DNA from 4 places in the Desulfovibrio desulfuricans genome. Region 1 is predicted to be linked to each of the others. Evidence: predicted binding sites of a transcription regulator. Region 1 holds the regulator's gene; each other region holds the start of a gene.

The links. Region 1 encodes sigma-54, which starts transcription at its own class of promoters, with help from an activator protein. Its sites were predicted from a motif close to CTGGCACGGNNNNTGCTT; they were not measured.
Region 2: DDIC_RS09740 (glycyl radical protein) is a predicted target of sigma-54. The motif match lies at 1,426-1,443, and genes of this name have one in related genera.
Region 3: DDIC_RS04485 (DVU0150 family protein) is a predicted target of sigma-54. The motif match lies at 1,874-1,891, and genes of this name have one in related genera.
Region 4: DDIC_RS12170 (Spy/CpxP family protein refolding chaperone) is a predicted target of sigma-54. The motif match lies at 1,785-1,802, and genes of this name have one in related genera.

What each region holds. Positions count from the first base shown of each region.
Region 1 covers NZ_CP036295.1:1,776,088-1,779,353, forward strand. Annotated here, with positions in the region: gene hpf (ribosome hibernation-promoting factor, HPF/YfiA family) at 48-587, opposite strand; gene rpoN (RNA polymerase factor sigma-54) at 624-2,045, opposite strand; gene DDIC_RS07410 (CTP synthase) at 2,345-3,266, opposite strand, start outside.
Region 2 covers NZ_CP036295.1:2,320,371-2,323,636, reverse strand. Annotated here, with positions in the region: gene DDIC_RS09740 (glycyl radical protein) at 1-1,343, opposite strand, end outside; gene DDIC_RS09735 (sigma-54 interaction domain-containing protein) at 1,638-3,140, shown strand.
Region 3 covers NZ_CP036295.1:1,072,831-1,076,096, reverse strand. Annotated here, with positions in the region: gene DDIC_RS04495 (DUF4881 domain-containing protein) at 1-360, opposite strand, end outside; gene DDIC_RS04490 (sulfite exporter TauE/SafE family protein) at 374-1,438, opposite strand; gene DDIC_RS04485 (DVU0150 family protein) at 1,455-1,757, opposite strand; gene DDIC_RS04480 (sigma 54-interacting transcriptional regulator) at 2,017-3,266, shown strand, end outside.
Region 4 covers NZ_CP036295.1:2,893,789-2,897,054, forward strand. Annotated here, with positions in the region: gene zraS (two-component system sensor histidine kinase ZraS) at 1-926, opposite strand, end outside; gene DDIC_RS12165 (zinc resistance protein) at 1,104-1,565, shown strand; gene DDIC_RS12170 (Spy/CpxP family protein refolding chaperone) at 1,871-2,371, shown strand; gene DDIC_RS12175 (radical SAM protein) at 2,615-3,266, opposite strand, start outside.

The DNA of each region.
Region 1 (3,266 bases):
AGTGGGGCGAACCACAACAGGCCCGCCCCACTGTACCTTATGGATTGTTACAACACTGGGTCAATAAGGGCGTAGCCGCTGACCTTGGTGCGGTACACCACATTGATGCGGTTGTTTTCTGCATTAAAGAACACCAGAAACTCGCTGCCGATGGAATCAAGCTGCATGAGCGCCTCATCCAGATGCAGAGGCTTGGTGGCAAGACGGTCGGTGCCGTCAACGGGCTGCTGCGTGTCCGCATCAGCATCAAGATTATAGGTAAACACGTCCACATCCGTATCGCGGGCGTGCCGTCTCTGGGCCTTGACGCGGGCCACCTGACGCTTGATCTGCGATTCAACCTTGTCGGTCACAAGGTCGATGGCGGCATACATGTCAGAGGTCTGCTCCGTGGCGTTGATGTGCAACCCTTCGCCGGTAACGGTCACTTCGCAGCGATGGCGAAACTTGTCAACGGTAAGCACAACTACCACTTCCAGGCCAGAGGCCTTGCCAAAAAACCGTCCCAGCTTTTCCATGCGACGACGGGCATACTTCTTGAGGTGTTCGGAGGCTTCAAAGTTCTTGAAAGCAAATGAGATGTTCATATGTTCCTCCTAAGTAGGGTGCCACTCGGCGGGGAATCAGAAATGATCCTTGCGCCTTGACGAAGAGGGAATATCAAGCGCCGTGCGGTATTTGGCCACCGTACGCCGCGCAATATTGACCTTGAGACGCTCCTTGAGCATTTCACCGATACGCTCATCGCTGAGGGGAGACCTCGTGTCCTCCTCAGAGATGAATTTCTTGATCAGCGCCTTGACGCTTTCCGAGCCAACCTGGCTTCCGTCGTCCAGCTCAAGCCCGCTGTTAAAGAAAAACTTCAACTCAAAGATGCCGTGCGGCGTGGCCACATACTTGTTGGTGGTTATGCGGCTTACCGTTGATTCGTGCATGCTGATGTCGTCGGCGATGTCTTTGAGAATAAGCGGCGCAAGCTTGGTGACGCCGTCTTCAAAAAAAGGCTGCTGGTGGCGCACAATACTTTCCATAACCTTGTACAGCGTGCGCTGGCGCTGGTACAGGCTCTTGATGAGCCACGAGGCGGAGCGGATTTTTTCCGAGCAGTAGTCTTTTTCCTGCTCGTTGCCGCCTATGTTCATCTGGCTCATGGCCGAGAGCTGCAGCTGCGGCAGACCGTCGTCGTTGAGCAAAATGACAAATTCATCGCCCATCTTGTACACAAATACGTCGGGACTCACATAGGTGGGCTCGCCGCCGCCAAAGCTGGCGCCCGGCAACGGGTCAAGACTCTGGATGATGTCCAGGTATTCCTTGAGCTCGTCCATATCGAGCTTGAACTTGCGCAGCAGGGGCTTGTAGCGCTTGGCCTCCAGGTCCTCCAGGTGCGCCTCCACCAGTTCCACAAGGATGGGGTCGCGCGCGTAGTTGAGGCTCTTTATCTGCACCATCAGGCATTCGCGGGCGTCGCGTGCGGCAACGCCGACAGGGTCGAACCGCTGCAACTTTTCCAGCACAGGCAAAACGGCGTCGGGGGTTGTCTTGGCCATGTCGGCCACTTCGTCAAGGGTGGCCTGCAGATACCCGGCGGACGACAGGTTGCCGATAATGATCTCACCGATGCCCTTTTGCTCTTCCGTCATGTCAGAGAGGCGCAGCTGCCACAGCAGATGCCCGTCAAGGGTCGGCTTGGCCGCATAGCGGGCCTCGAGAGGCGAAATTTCTTCGGCAAGCTCAAACTCGCGCGACTGCGAAAGGCGGGGGGTACTGGCAAACTCACCGAGATAATCCTCCCAGTCAGCGTCCTTGGCCAGTTCCTTGTCGTAGACTTCTTCCTTGGGGCCCTCGCGATCGTCCGGCTGCTCTGCAGAGGCGTCGTCATTGATCGTGGATTCTTCGAGAAAGGGATTTTCAAGCAGCTCTTGCTGTACAGTTTCCAGAAGCTCCACGCGTGAGAGCTGCAGCAGTTTGATTGCCTGCTGCAATTGCGGGGTCATTACCAGTTGCTGTGTCAGCTTCAGTTGCTGCCGTAGTTCCAGTGCCATGAGTGCTCTTTTGCCTTAACGTGCCATCGGGCTATAGAATTATCTGTTTACAAGTAGTGTGCCATATGTGCAAAAATTATGCAATAGCTAACAGTTGCAAGCTCAACTTCACGTCGCAAAGAGTTTTGCGCGGCTCTGGTACCCCGCAAAAACAAGCGCTGACGCGGCTTTTGCGACATTGAAAAAAACTGCCGCATACAAAAAGGGGAAGGCAAAAGCCCTCCCCTTTTTTGCGCGATTTTGCGATACCCAAGTCTGGTAAAAAACCGACGCCTGCGCCGCAACAGGTGCTGCGTTGGTTATACTTTGGCGAACTTTTTCGCCGCTGTGATAAATTCGCGGAACAAAGGATGCGCGTTCATGGGACGCGACTTGAACTCGGGGTGGAACTGGCAGCCAAGAAACCAAGGATGGTCCTTGAGCTCGATAATTTCCACCAGCGAATCGTCAGGGGCCGTACCGCTGAAAACCATGCCCTTTTCGGCCAGCAGATCCTTGAAGGCATTATTGAATTCGTAGCGATGCCGATGGCGCTCGTCCACCATGCCTTTTTTGTAAGCGGTAAAGGCCTTGGTGTCGGGCGCAACCTTGCAGGGGTACGAGCCAAGGCGCATGGTGCCGCCCTTGTCGCTGCCCGCGTCGCGCTTTTCCACATTCTTGGTGCGGAAGTCGAACCACTCGGTCATAAGGTAAATGACCTTGTGGTCTGACAGGGGGTTGAATTCTTCAGAGTTGGCATCGTCAAGCCCGGCCACGTGGCGCGTAAATTCGATAACCGCGCACTGCATGCCAAGGCAGATGCCAAAGAAAGGAACCTTGTTTTCACGGGCGTAGCGGATGGCGGCAATCTTGCCTTCCACGCCCCGGTAGCCAAAGCCGCCGGGCACGAGAATGCCGTGACAACCCTTGAAGGAGTCCGCCGCGTTGCTCTCGTCCACGTTTTCAGAGTTGACGTAGCGCAGTTCCACCTCGACACGGTTGGCCACGCCGCCGTGAATGAGGGCCTCGTGCAGGCTTTTGTAAGCCTCCTTGAGGTCAACGTACTTGCCCACAATGGCAATGGTAACCTTGCCCTTGGGGTTGGCGCAGTCGCTGATGAGCTTTTCCCAGGCTTCAAGGTGGGCGTTGCGCGCGGGCAGGCGCAGCATGATGGCCACCTTCTGGTCAAAGCCTTCTTCGTAAAACTTGAGCGGCACTTCATAGATGTTGTTTACATCAACC
Region 2 (3,266 bases), 540 kb from region 1:
GCGTCCTCCAACGTAATGCCGCCTTTGTATTGCGCAAAGCGGTTCATGGTGCGTTGAATGACAACGTTGTTGTTCAGAATCTGCGGCTGGCCGGAGCCACCACGAATGCATTCCACCACCTTGTGCATGTAAGAATCTTTGAGCTTGGGGTGGTAGAGCAGGGTCAGGGTCGGCTGGATGTTTTTCATCTGGATCTGCGTTTCCAGCAGCAGCTCTTCAAGCTCCGTGCTGGCATCGTTGCCGTCCTTGTCGAATCCGCCGATGGTGATGCTCTGCCCAGTGTGTCCCGAGAGAGTCATGGCGTAGGAGCCGCCCTGATATTCGGCCAGTTCCAGGTGCTTTATCCACTGGAACTTGAGCAGGGTGAGCACCTGTTCACGGCTCATGTTGCCTTCTTCAATATCCTTTTTATAGAAGGGATACATGTATTGGCCATAGCGGCCGGGGGAGCAGGCGCAGGCCATCTGCTCCGTTTCAATGCAAAGATGGATGAACCAGAAGGACTGTATGGCCTCGCGGAAATTGCGGGCCGGGAATTCGGGAACGCGGCGGCAAATTTCGGCAATCTCGAGCAACTCTGCCTTGTTGGCAGCATCGGTTTCTGTTTGCGCCGTTTGCTCGGCCAGATCGGCATATCTGTGCGAGTGGGCGATGACCGCTTCGCAGGCAACAATCATGGAGCGGTACAGCTCGGTCTGGTTGGTACGCTCAAGCGTGGTGGGGCAGTCAAGCAGGCGCTGCTTAAGGTCATCAATGACCCAGCGCATGCCCTTGTTCAGCGCGAGGGGGTAATCGGCAATGCCTGACCCGCTGGCAACGCTCACGTTGTCATAGTATACGCCAGCTTTGGAGTAAGGGGCGGGGTTGAATCCGTACTTATCCTTAAACAGCTTGTTGTTTATATCTATGCAGGTGTGACCGCGCCACGATTTGTAGGTTTTTTCAAGCAACTCCTGAGTTTGCTGAGGGATCTTCATTTCGCCTAGCGAGGCCATTTTGGCCATCTGCATTTCTTCCTTGATCCAGGCGACGTTCCATTCAGGATAAGCGTAAACGCCAGCACGGGTGCCAGTCAGCGTTCCCACAATAGGGTTCCCGTCCAGAAATATCTTTTTTTTGAGCAACACGCGTTCTAACAGCTTGGCCCGCCTGTAGAAGATGTGCTCGCCGTTGAACTCCTGATAAACCTCATCAAGAAACTGCAGCCGTTCCGGGTCCATGGTTTGCGGGGCATTGAGAAGAAATTCCTTAAGGTCGGTCAGGCGGCTTGCGGCAGTGCTCCAGTTGATCGCATAACCCTTGGGTTCGGCTGATTTGCCGCTTTGAAAGGGAACAACAGGCATTGTATACTCCTAACTAGTTTTGCCTTGCATACGCATAGGCAGGTTTTTTGCTTGTAAGAAAACAACGCGTTTATGTGGGGATAAGCACAAGCTGTGCCACGCGCTGGTTTTATTGCCAAAAGCGTTAAAGGGCGGGCGAGCACCTTGTTAAGGCCTGTTTAACTTCACAAAAATGCGTAAGAAAATTTCATAAAAAGAAAGAAATTTGTCTTTTTTAAAAAAAACAGATACTCAAAATAGGCAGCCATGTCGGTTTTTCCCACAAGAGGCTGTTTGGCTAAAAGGATGTGAAAAATGGCACATGACTCAACCCTGCGACGCAGGTTTGCCAGTGTAAGCCGCGAAAGCGTGCTTAATCCGTCCATGCTTGCTATCTGGGATGGTATGAGTATTGGCGTTGCTGTTGTTGATGCAGAAGGAATATGCAGATACATGAATCCGATTCAGCAGCGGATTGATGGATTTGATCAGGTTATTGGTAAGCATATTACCAATCTGTATGTTCCGCATGACATCAAATGTATACCGACAATTGAGTGCCTCCAAAAAGGAAGGCCTATCTTAAGGATGGTATATACCTATAAAACAACAAACAATTTTATGACTCGAACTGTCACGGATTTCTTTGCACTGTTTGATAGTGGTGTTAAAGATGGCGTTATTGCGTTTACAAGTTGGCTTGGTGAAGACATTCTTGGTAAACTTGGCATACGCAGAAATGAAGGACGGAGCTGTAATAAACCGCAGACGTTGTATTCATTCAACGATCTTGTTGGGAAGGATCAGGTTCTTGTGGCGGTGATTGAGGCCGCGCGTGCAGCAGCCCATTCAAGCTCGCCCATCATGATCTGGGGAGAAAGCGGCACTGGCAAAGAGGTTTTCGCTCAGGCCATACACGCAGCGAGCAGCAGGGCGGCCTTTCCTTTTGTGCCAGTTAACTGCGCGGCTATTCCAGAAACGTTGCTCGAAAGCATCTTGTTTGGCACCACCAAGGGCACCTATACCGACGCCTCAGATAAGCCCGGCCTTTTTGAAGAAGCCAACCACGGCACCATTCTGTTGGACGAGCTCAACTCCATGCCGCTTGGTCTGCAAGCCAAGTTGCTACGCGTTTTGCAGGAAAAGCGAGTCCGTCGACTTGGATCGAGCGAAGAAATTTCTGTCGATGTGCGGATTATCAGCGTTCTCAATCAGCATCCGCTTGAGGCGGTGCAGAGCGGCGTACTGCGCCGAGACTTTTTTTATCGCCTTGCGGTGGTAAGTTTGGCAGTGCCTCCATTGCGCGAAAGGCGAGAGGATATTCCCCTGCTTGTCAAATCTGTGGTGGCAAAGACGGAGGGCGGCAATCCGGTTAGTATTTCCAACGAGGCCATGAGCATGTTCATGGAATACCATTGGCCTGGTAATGTCAGAGAGCTGGAGCATGTGATTGAGGGCAGCCTGGCAATGATGAACGAAGAACGTTCCATTGATCTCAATTCGCTTCCAAAGCATTTTCTTGAGTTCTACCAGAAAGACCGCAAGGAATCAGCGGGCGTACCCGTAGAACAACTGTCGGAAGCAGCCTTAATTATTGAAAATAATCATAGAGAATTGTATTACGACTATAGCATGATTCAGAGAGGTGCAGCTGTTTCGCTTAAAGAATGCATGAATGCATACGAATCTTCATGCATAAATAATGTGTTGCGCATCACTGGCGGGAATGTCGCCAAGGCCGCGCGGATGATGCATCTTACGCCAGCTGGATTGCGCTATAGGATAAAGATGCTGAAGATTGATGATTCTTTCTATTAGATAACTATTTTGCATCTATGTAATAATTTTTGAATTTCATTTTTTATGAATTATTGTAACATTAATATGTAGCTATGCTAAAATAAAATTAAAAATTTACATAAAATTGTATGATTGCATTGAATT
Region 3 (3,266 bases), 700 kb from region 1:
GTCGGAGCCCACGTTCTTTTCCACATCGGTAAACTGCACGGACACTTCACGCACGCTGCTGGTCTTTTGGTCATACACCAGCACGGTGTTCTTGGCGGTGTCGATCATCAGGCGGCCGCCGACGGCGGGTACCGGCCCCATGTCCTTGGATTCCACAGGCAGCTTGAAGGTATGCGTGCCGCCGCTGTAGTGCGGGTTAAACTGGTCGTGCGTCACGTCCACCACGATGGTGAGGGTTTGGGCGTTGGCGTCATAGGCCACGCAGCGGCCCTGTTCCACGCCCCCGTCAAAGTTGCAGCCGGTGAGCATTGCGACCGAGAAGGCCATCGCCAGCATAAGCATTAGGTTACGAATTTTCATGGCGTGCCTCCTCTTAGTTGGCCGCGGGCTGGTTCTTCTTGGCGGCAATTTCCGCCTTGGCGCCCTGCACCATCTTGACGGTTATGTAAAGGGAGATAGCCGTCACAAAACCGAGCACGTCAACGGTAGCAGCCGGTCCGAGCAGCCAGCCCCATGCCGGGAATTCAGCTTGGAGCAGCTTGCACAGAACCGAAATAAGACAGCCCACAACGGCCAGACCGAACACAAAGCGGATACCGTAACCCTTTACATACTTGGTGGCCACAACGCCGATCTGCGCGCCGACGGCTGCGCCGCACAGCATGACGAGGGCGGCAAGCAGTTCCACGCGGCCCTTGTATGCGTACGAAGCCGCGCCGTAGAGGCCGGAGATGGCGACTTCAAAGAGGTCCGTACCCACCGCCAGATGGGTGGGGCAGCCCACAAGATACACCAGGGCGGGCATGCGGATAAGACCGCCGCCGATGCCGAGGATGCCAGCCAGCCAGCCGGTGAAGAAGCTGACGATGATGGGCAGCCACGCGGAGCAGGTGATGTTGGCATGCGTAAAATGGACGACAGGCGGGATCTTGATGGCGTGCAGGCGGGTGGCCCAGTCAACGCCGGTGGCCGTGCTGTCAAGCTCACGGTGCTGCGCCTTGGCTTCACGTTCCTTTCTGCGGCGCGCGGCGATGTCGTGAAATACAAGCCAGGCCAGCAACACGAGCAGAACAACGTACAGCCAGCGCACGACCTTGTCGACCGAGCCGAGGCGTTCAAGCCACATAACCATCTGCGCGCCAATTTCCACGCCCACGATGGTGCCGACCAGCATGGTCAGGCCCAAGCCGTAGTCCACGTTGCCAAACTTGCCATGCCGCATGGTGGAGATAAGCGATTTACCCGCCATCTGCGCCACGTCGGTGCCAATGGCAAAGGCCATGGGGAAACCGAGGATGTTCAGACCGGGGGTGACCATCCAAGCGCCGCCCATACCAAAAAAACCACCGATAATGCCCACGCCCAAGCCGAGAATGACAAGGCCCGGCCAGAAAATGTAAACGCCGGAGATGGGCATCAAAAGATACATCCAGTCCATACTTGCCTCCTTCCGACTACTTCTCGGAGATTTCGCGGTGCCTGAGGTCGATGCCCATGTGCGTCATGACGATATCTGCCAGCCAACCCAATATGCAGCCTGTAACCGGAATGATGGCCATGGTCAGAATGGCAAAAAAGAAATGACTTTCATTATACATCTCAGCCCACCAATACAATATGCCGTCAAGCTTGCGCGTATCGGCCACAACAACCACGTTGGCTGCCTTGCCGCCCGCTGCAAGCGCAACACATGGCAAGGCCGCAATCATTAGCGCGCACCCGACAAGCCATGTCCAGAGCCTCTGCATCTTTTTCATAACATCCTCCACGTCAAGATTTGACTTCCCACTGCTTCCGCAACTTGCCTTTCATCCACTTGCGACCCCAGCCAGACGGCTTGGGCATCGCCTCGTTGCCTCGAATGTGAAATTAGTAGCAATGCTCGTGCCATTGCATAATTTTTGCCGGTAATTGCGGAATATCTGCCATTTTTGCGCGAAAATTCTTGTCTCAACCGGCATTGTTTTTTATACTCGTCCTCAAGATTGCGCTTTTTTGCGCAAATAGGGGAGCACTATGCGTTTATACAGAACACTTCCCCAGGGCAACTCGCTGGAATTCGCTGCGTTCTTTATGAACCGCAGCCTGGCAAGCCGCATGCTCATGCTTGGCCTGCCGCTTCTGGCGCTGGTATTGCTGATTATTTTTGCCGTCACCGGCAGCAATATCGAGTCCATTCTCGATCGTGCAATTGCACGCAATGCGCAACTCCAATCACAAGCCATGTGCCTTGCGCTTGAGAAAATCCTGGAAGAAACGCGCAACGAGCTGCTGATACTCGCGGCTGGTTCCATGAACCAGGAAGACATGCTCAACCGGCTCAGATACAGGGCACGGGCGGAGGGCGTACGTTATCGAGAAGTCGCCTTTGAAAGCCCCGTGCCGGAAAGCCGCTACCTGCTGATCAACACAGGCAATGAAGTGGTCAACGTGCCCATGCAGCAGGCGCTGGCCAGCGCATCCAGCCCATTCCACACCGGCTCGGGCGACATGCGTCTGGGCTATGTAAGCCTGGCGCAGCCGCTGGAAACGACGTACCCCATGGTTCCCGTCAACGGCGGCACGCGCAGCATCACCCTGCAGGTGCTGCGCTTCACCACGCCCGTATATGATGATGCAGGCCGCTTTATTGGCCACCTGATGCTGTCGCTCGATCTGAGGGAGCTGCGCGACATCATTTCAGAATACTCCGCCCCCGAGGCCCCCATTGCCACCACGACCCCAACCGACCGCATACACACGCTGTTTTTTGACCGCTACGGCTGGATGCTCTTTCAGTCCGAAATACCCGATGCAAACCTGCTGCAAAAAAGCCTGGGCACCGACGTCGTGCGGGCCGGGTTTACTGGCGACTTTGGCAGACCCGGCTTTGCCACGGCGTTTCGCCCGGCTCCGGACTACGTAAATTACTGGGATATGGTGTCGGACGTGCACGAGGGCCGCTCAGGGCAGCTGCCCCTCTACCAGCAGCAGACGTTGTGGAGCAACAACCAGATGCGTGTTGAGCGCGTAAGCTACGCGCCCATCACCTTCCGGCCCATGGCCGAGGGCGATCGGGAGGTATTGGGCGGTCTGGCGGTGCTGGACACCAGCTTTACCAGCACGCGCACGGGCTTGCAGCTTATGGGCATATATTCCAGCGCATTTGCGGGCGGTTTGTTGTTGCTTGGTCTGAGCCTGTGGTGGCTTGCGCGCCAGACAGGGCGCTCGCTCAACGCCGTTACGGAAGAGCTGGAACGCCGCAACTCCATAGGGGACAATACCAG
Region 4 (3,266 bases), 1.1 Mb from region 1:
TCGCGGTCTTCGCTGCCATCGGGAAAGCGCTGGCCGAAATAGGTGGCGTACCCCTTGATGGAACTCAGGGGATTGCGGATTTCGTGCGCCACGCCTGCGGCCAGATTGCCCACGGCGGCCAGTTTTTCCTTACGGCGCACCTCTTCCTCGAGCCTGCGCACCTTGCCCTCGGCCATGCGCTGACGCTGACGCGATTCGCGCGCGCGTTCGGCATAATACAGGGCCACCAGACAAGCCAGCCCCACCAGCAGGGTCACGGCAGCCAGCATGGCAACGTAGTCGCGGTTCTGGCTGCGGGTTATTTCAAAAGGCGAAAGGTCAAGACCCAGAAATATGACCGGCAGCGGAAAACCCCGGGGCAGATCGCGCAACCCGGGCGAAAACTGCCTGTACACGGCAAACACGCGACGCCCTTCCATGCGCATGATGCCCCAGTGGGGCAGCATGTCGGGCGCAAGCTCGCGCATGATGCCGTCGTCGGCCTCGCGCCCGCCCACGTGCAGTATTTCGCCCAGCCGGGCCGGGTTGCTGTGCGCAACGATGGTTCCGTCAGGCATGGTCACGGCCACAAAGACAATGCCGGGGCTATCGGCCATTTCTTCCAGCAGTACCTGCAGGCGCACGCCCGCCTCGCTGCGCATGCCGGAACGCAGGATGCTTTCAAAAGCAATGATCAGCGACGAGCCCTTTTCGGCCAGCAGACGGGCCATGGCCGCCTCGCTTCGGTCGATGGAAATAAGCGTCAGCAGGGTTATCATGAGCGCCAGCACCACCGCCGCACCGCCCAGCAGCAGGCCCAGAGGGGTACGCGCGGCCACATAGGCCGCCTGCGCTATTTTTGCCGTATCAGCCTGAGCCATGGGCAGCGGGCAGCAGCGCCCAGGCTCCGGCCCTTTTTTGTCCGTACTGGTGTTTTCCGTATTCATGCGGCACGCTCGATATCGCTATGCGGGGCATCCGTGGGAGGGCCACGCCGGGTCAAAATTTTTGCACGCTTTTTGCAAGATTTTTGCTATTCCTGAGTCCATACGGTCAGGAATCTTGCCACCCCGCTCTGTGCTTGGTAAGAGAGCGGGACGAGTTTATTTTCCAGAAGGTCTTTTATGATGAAACCCCTTCTTTCCCTATGCGTTCTGGCCAGTCTGTGCCTTCCCCAGCCAACGGCGGCGGATCAGACCGACTATGCGGAATATACCCCTGCGCCGGGAAGCCCCGCCGCTACGCACGCAGCTGACATGCGCGCGTGGCTGCAGCAGCTTTCGCCTCCGCAGCGGGCCAAGGCCCAGGCCGTGATTGACGAGTACACTCCCAAAATCAACGAGTTGCGCAAAAGTATCCTGCAGAAAAAAAACGAGCTCGCCCACCTGAGCTACAACCAGACGACCTCGCCCGAAACCCTGCCCCGTCTGGGGCATGAACTGCAGCAGCTGCGGGACGAGCTGCGCACCCTTTTGCAACGAGCAGACCAGCGCATGGACGCCGAGGTGGGCGTTCCGCTGGGCAGCCCGCAAACGCGCGGCTGCAGCATGGAATACCCCGGCCTGTCGACCTCCGCCAGCAAATAACCGCGACCAGAAACTCGCGCAAACGCGCGTCTGCCTTTATGGCGGGCGCGTTTTTTGTTTTTTGCTGCCCTCGCCCACTGTAAGAAAATTATGCAGATGTACAAATTTTATACAGGGAAGACTGCCGAATGTATAAAAAACATACGCTTCCCTGGCCGCTGGCGCAACGCCAAAGGGCAATCCAAACTCAATATGCTGTTTTTATTGAAAAAATAATCTTTGGCACGCGCATTGCTTTATAGCAAGCAAACGTTGCAACAACAACGAGCCCATATACAAGAATTTTGCTTAAGAGGTAGCTTTCCATGAAGTCCAAAAACATCGCCATCGCAACCATACTTGCTGCCACCCTGTTGGGAAGCGCCATATCAGTTTACAGTCAGCCGGCCCCTGCGGGCGATATGCCTGAAGGCATGCGGGAAATGGGCGGCTGCCAGGGCGAGATGCCCTGCCCCGGCATGCAGGGTTACGGCATGCACGGCATGATGGGCCGAGGCGCTTACACTCCCGAACAACTGCAAAAATATGATGCCATTGTGGCCGAATTCGCCAAGCAGATGGAACCCGTCAAAGACCAGATGTTTATCAAACGGCAAGAGCTGCGCGCCCTGCAAAATGCGGCCAACCCCGACATAGCGGCGGTGCGCGCCACGGCGACTGAAATGCTGCAGCTCAGAAAGCAGCTTGGTCAGATGCACGAAACCATGACCCAGCGCCTTGAAAAAGAAGTGGGCAAGCCTGCGGCAGCCATGCCGAAAAAGGACGCCCCAACCCAGGCTAAACATCAGCACGGCGCGGCCCAGTAGCCACTAACCCCAATTGCCGCTCCCAACACGTCCGCCCAAGGCGGTGCACATATAAAGCCTCCTGCAGAGTAACATTTCCGTCATGCCCTCTACCCCCAAGGGGGGCATGGCGGAGCCTCCAAAAAACCTCCTCCTTTGAACAGAACCTTTTAACCATCAACACCCTCCCTCCCTTCTCGGCCGCCGGTTCCCCCCCGGCGGCCGCCTTCTTTTTTATACCCGCGCCACAGACCGCGCCTGCGCTCAGGCGTGAAGCGGCGGCAGCAAAATATGCGGTTCGGTATCTTTGTCAAAAACAGCAGCCCGCAGGCCAAGAGCCGCCCAGGCCGGGCGCAGCTCGCCGCCAGCCCCCCAAAAGTAACCCTGCGCCGCGCGCGGCAGACGCAGATCAAACATCCCCACGGGGCCGTCCCCCCGCGCCGCATGCGCGTCAAGCGCCTGCCGCACGGCCAGCAGCAGGGCGCGCCCCTTGACCCTGCCGCCCAGCTCCTTATCCACAGGCCCTGCCAGCACGGCTGCGGCCAGCCCCGGCTCTGGGGCAAGCCCCATGCGGATCACGGGCACGCCAGCCCTCGCGGCGGCAAGCCAGCCCCCGGCTAGAGCCTCAAGCGTGACCTCAAGCGACCACGGTTCATAACTTTTATCGCGCCACATGGCGGCGAGGCCGGTTCCTTCCAGCACCAGGCAGGGATAAAAACGCAGCATGTCCGCACCTGCACCCAGAGCTGCGGGCACATCAGCCGCAAAGTGCCGCGGGGCATGGCCAGGCATGCCGGGCAACAGCTGCACCCCAAGCTTGAGGCCCGCCGCGCGCACGCTGGCGCAGGCGGCCAGCGCCGTCTGCCCGCTGTAACCCCGGCGCGCCGCAGCAAGGGCGCTGTCGTCAAAACTCTGC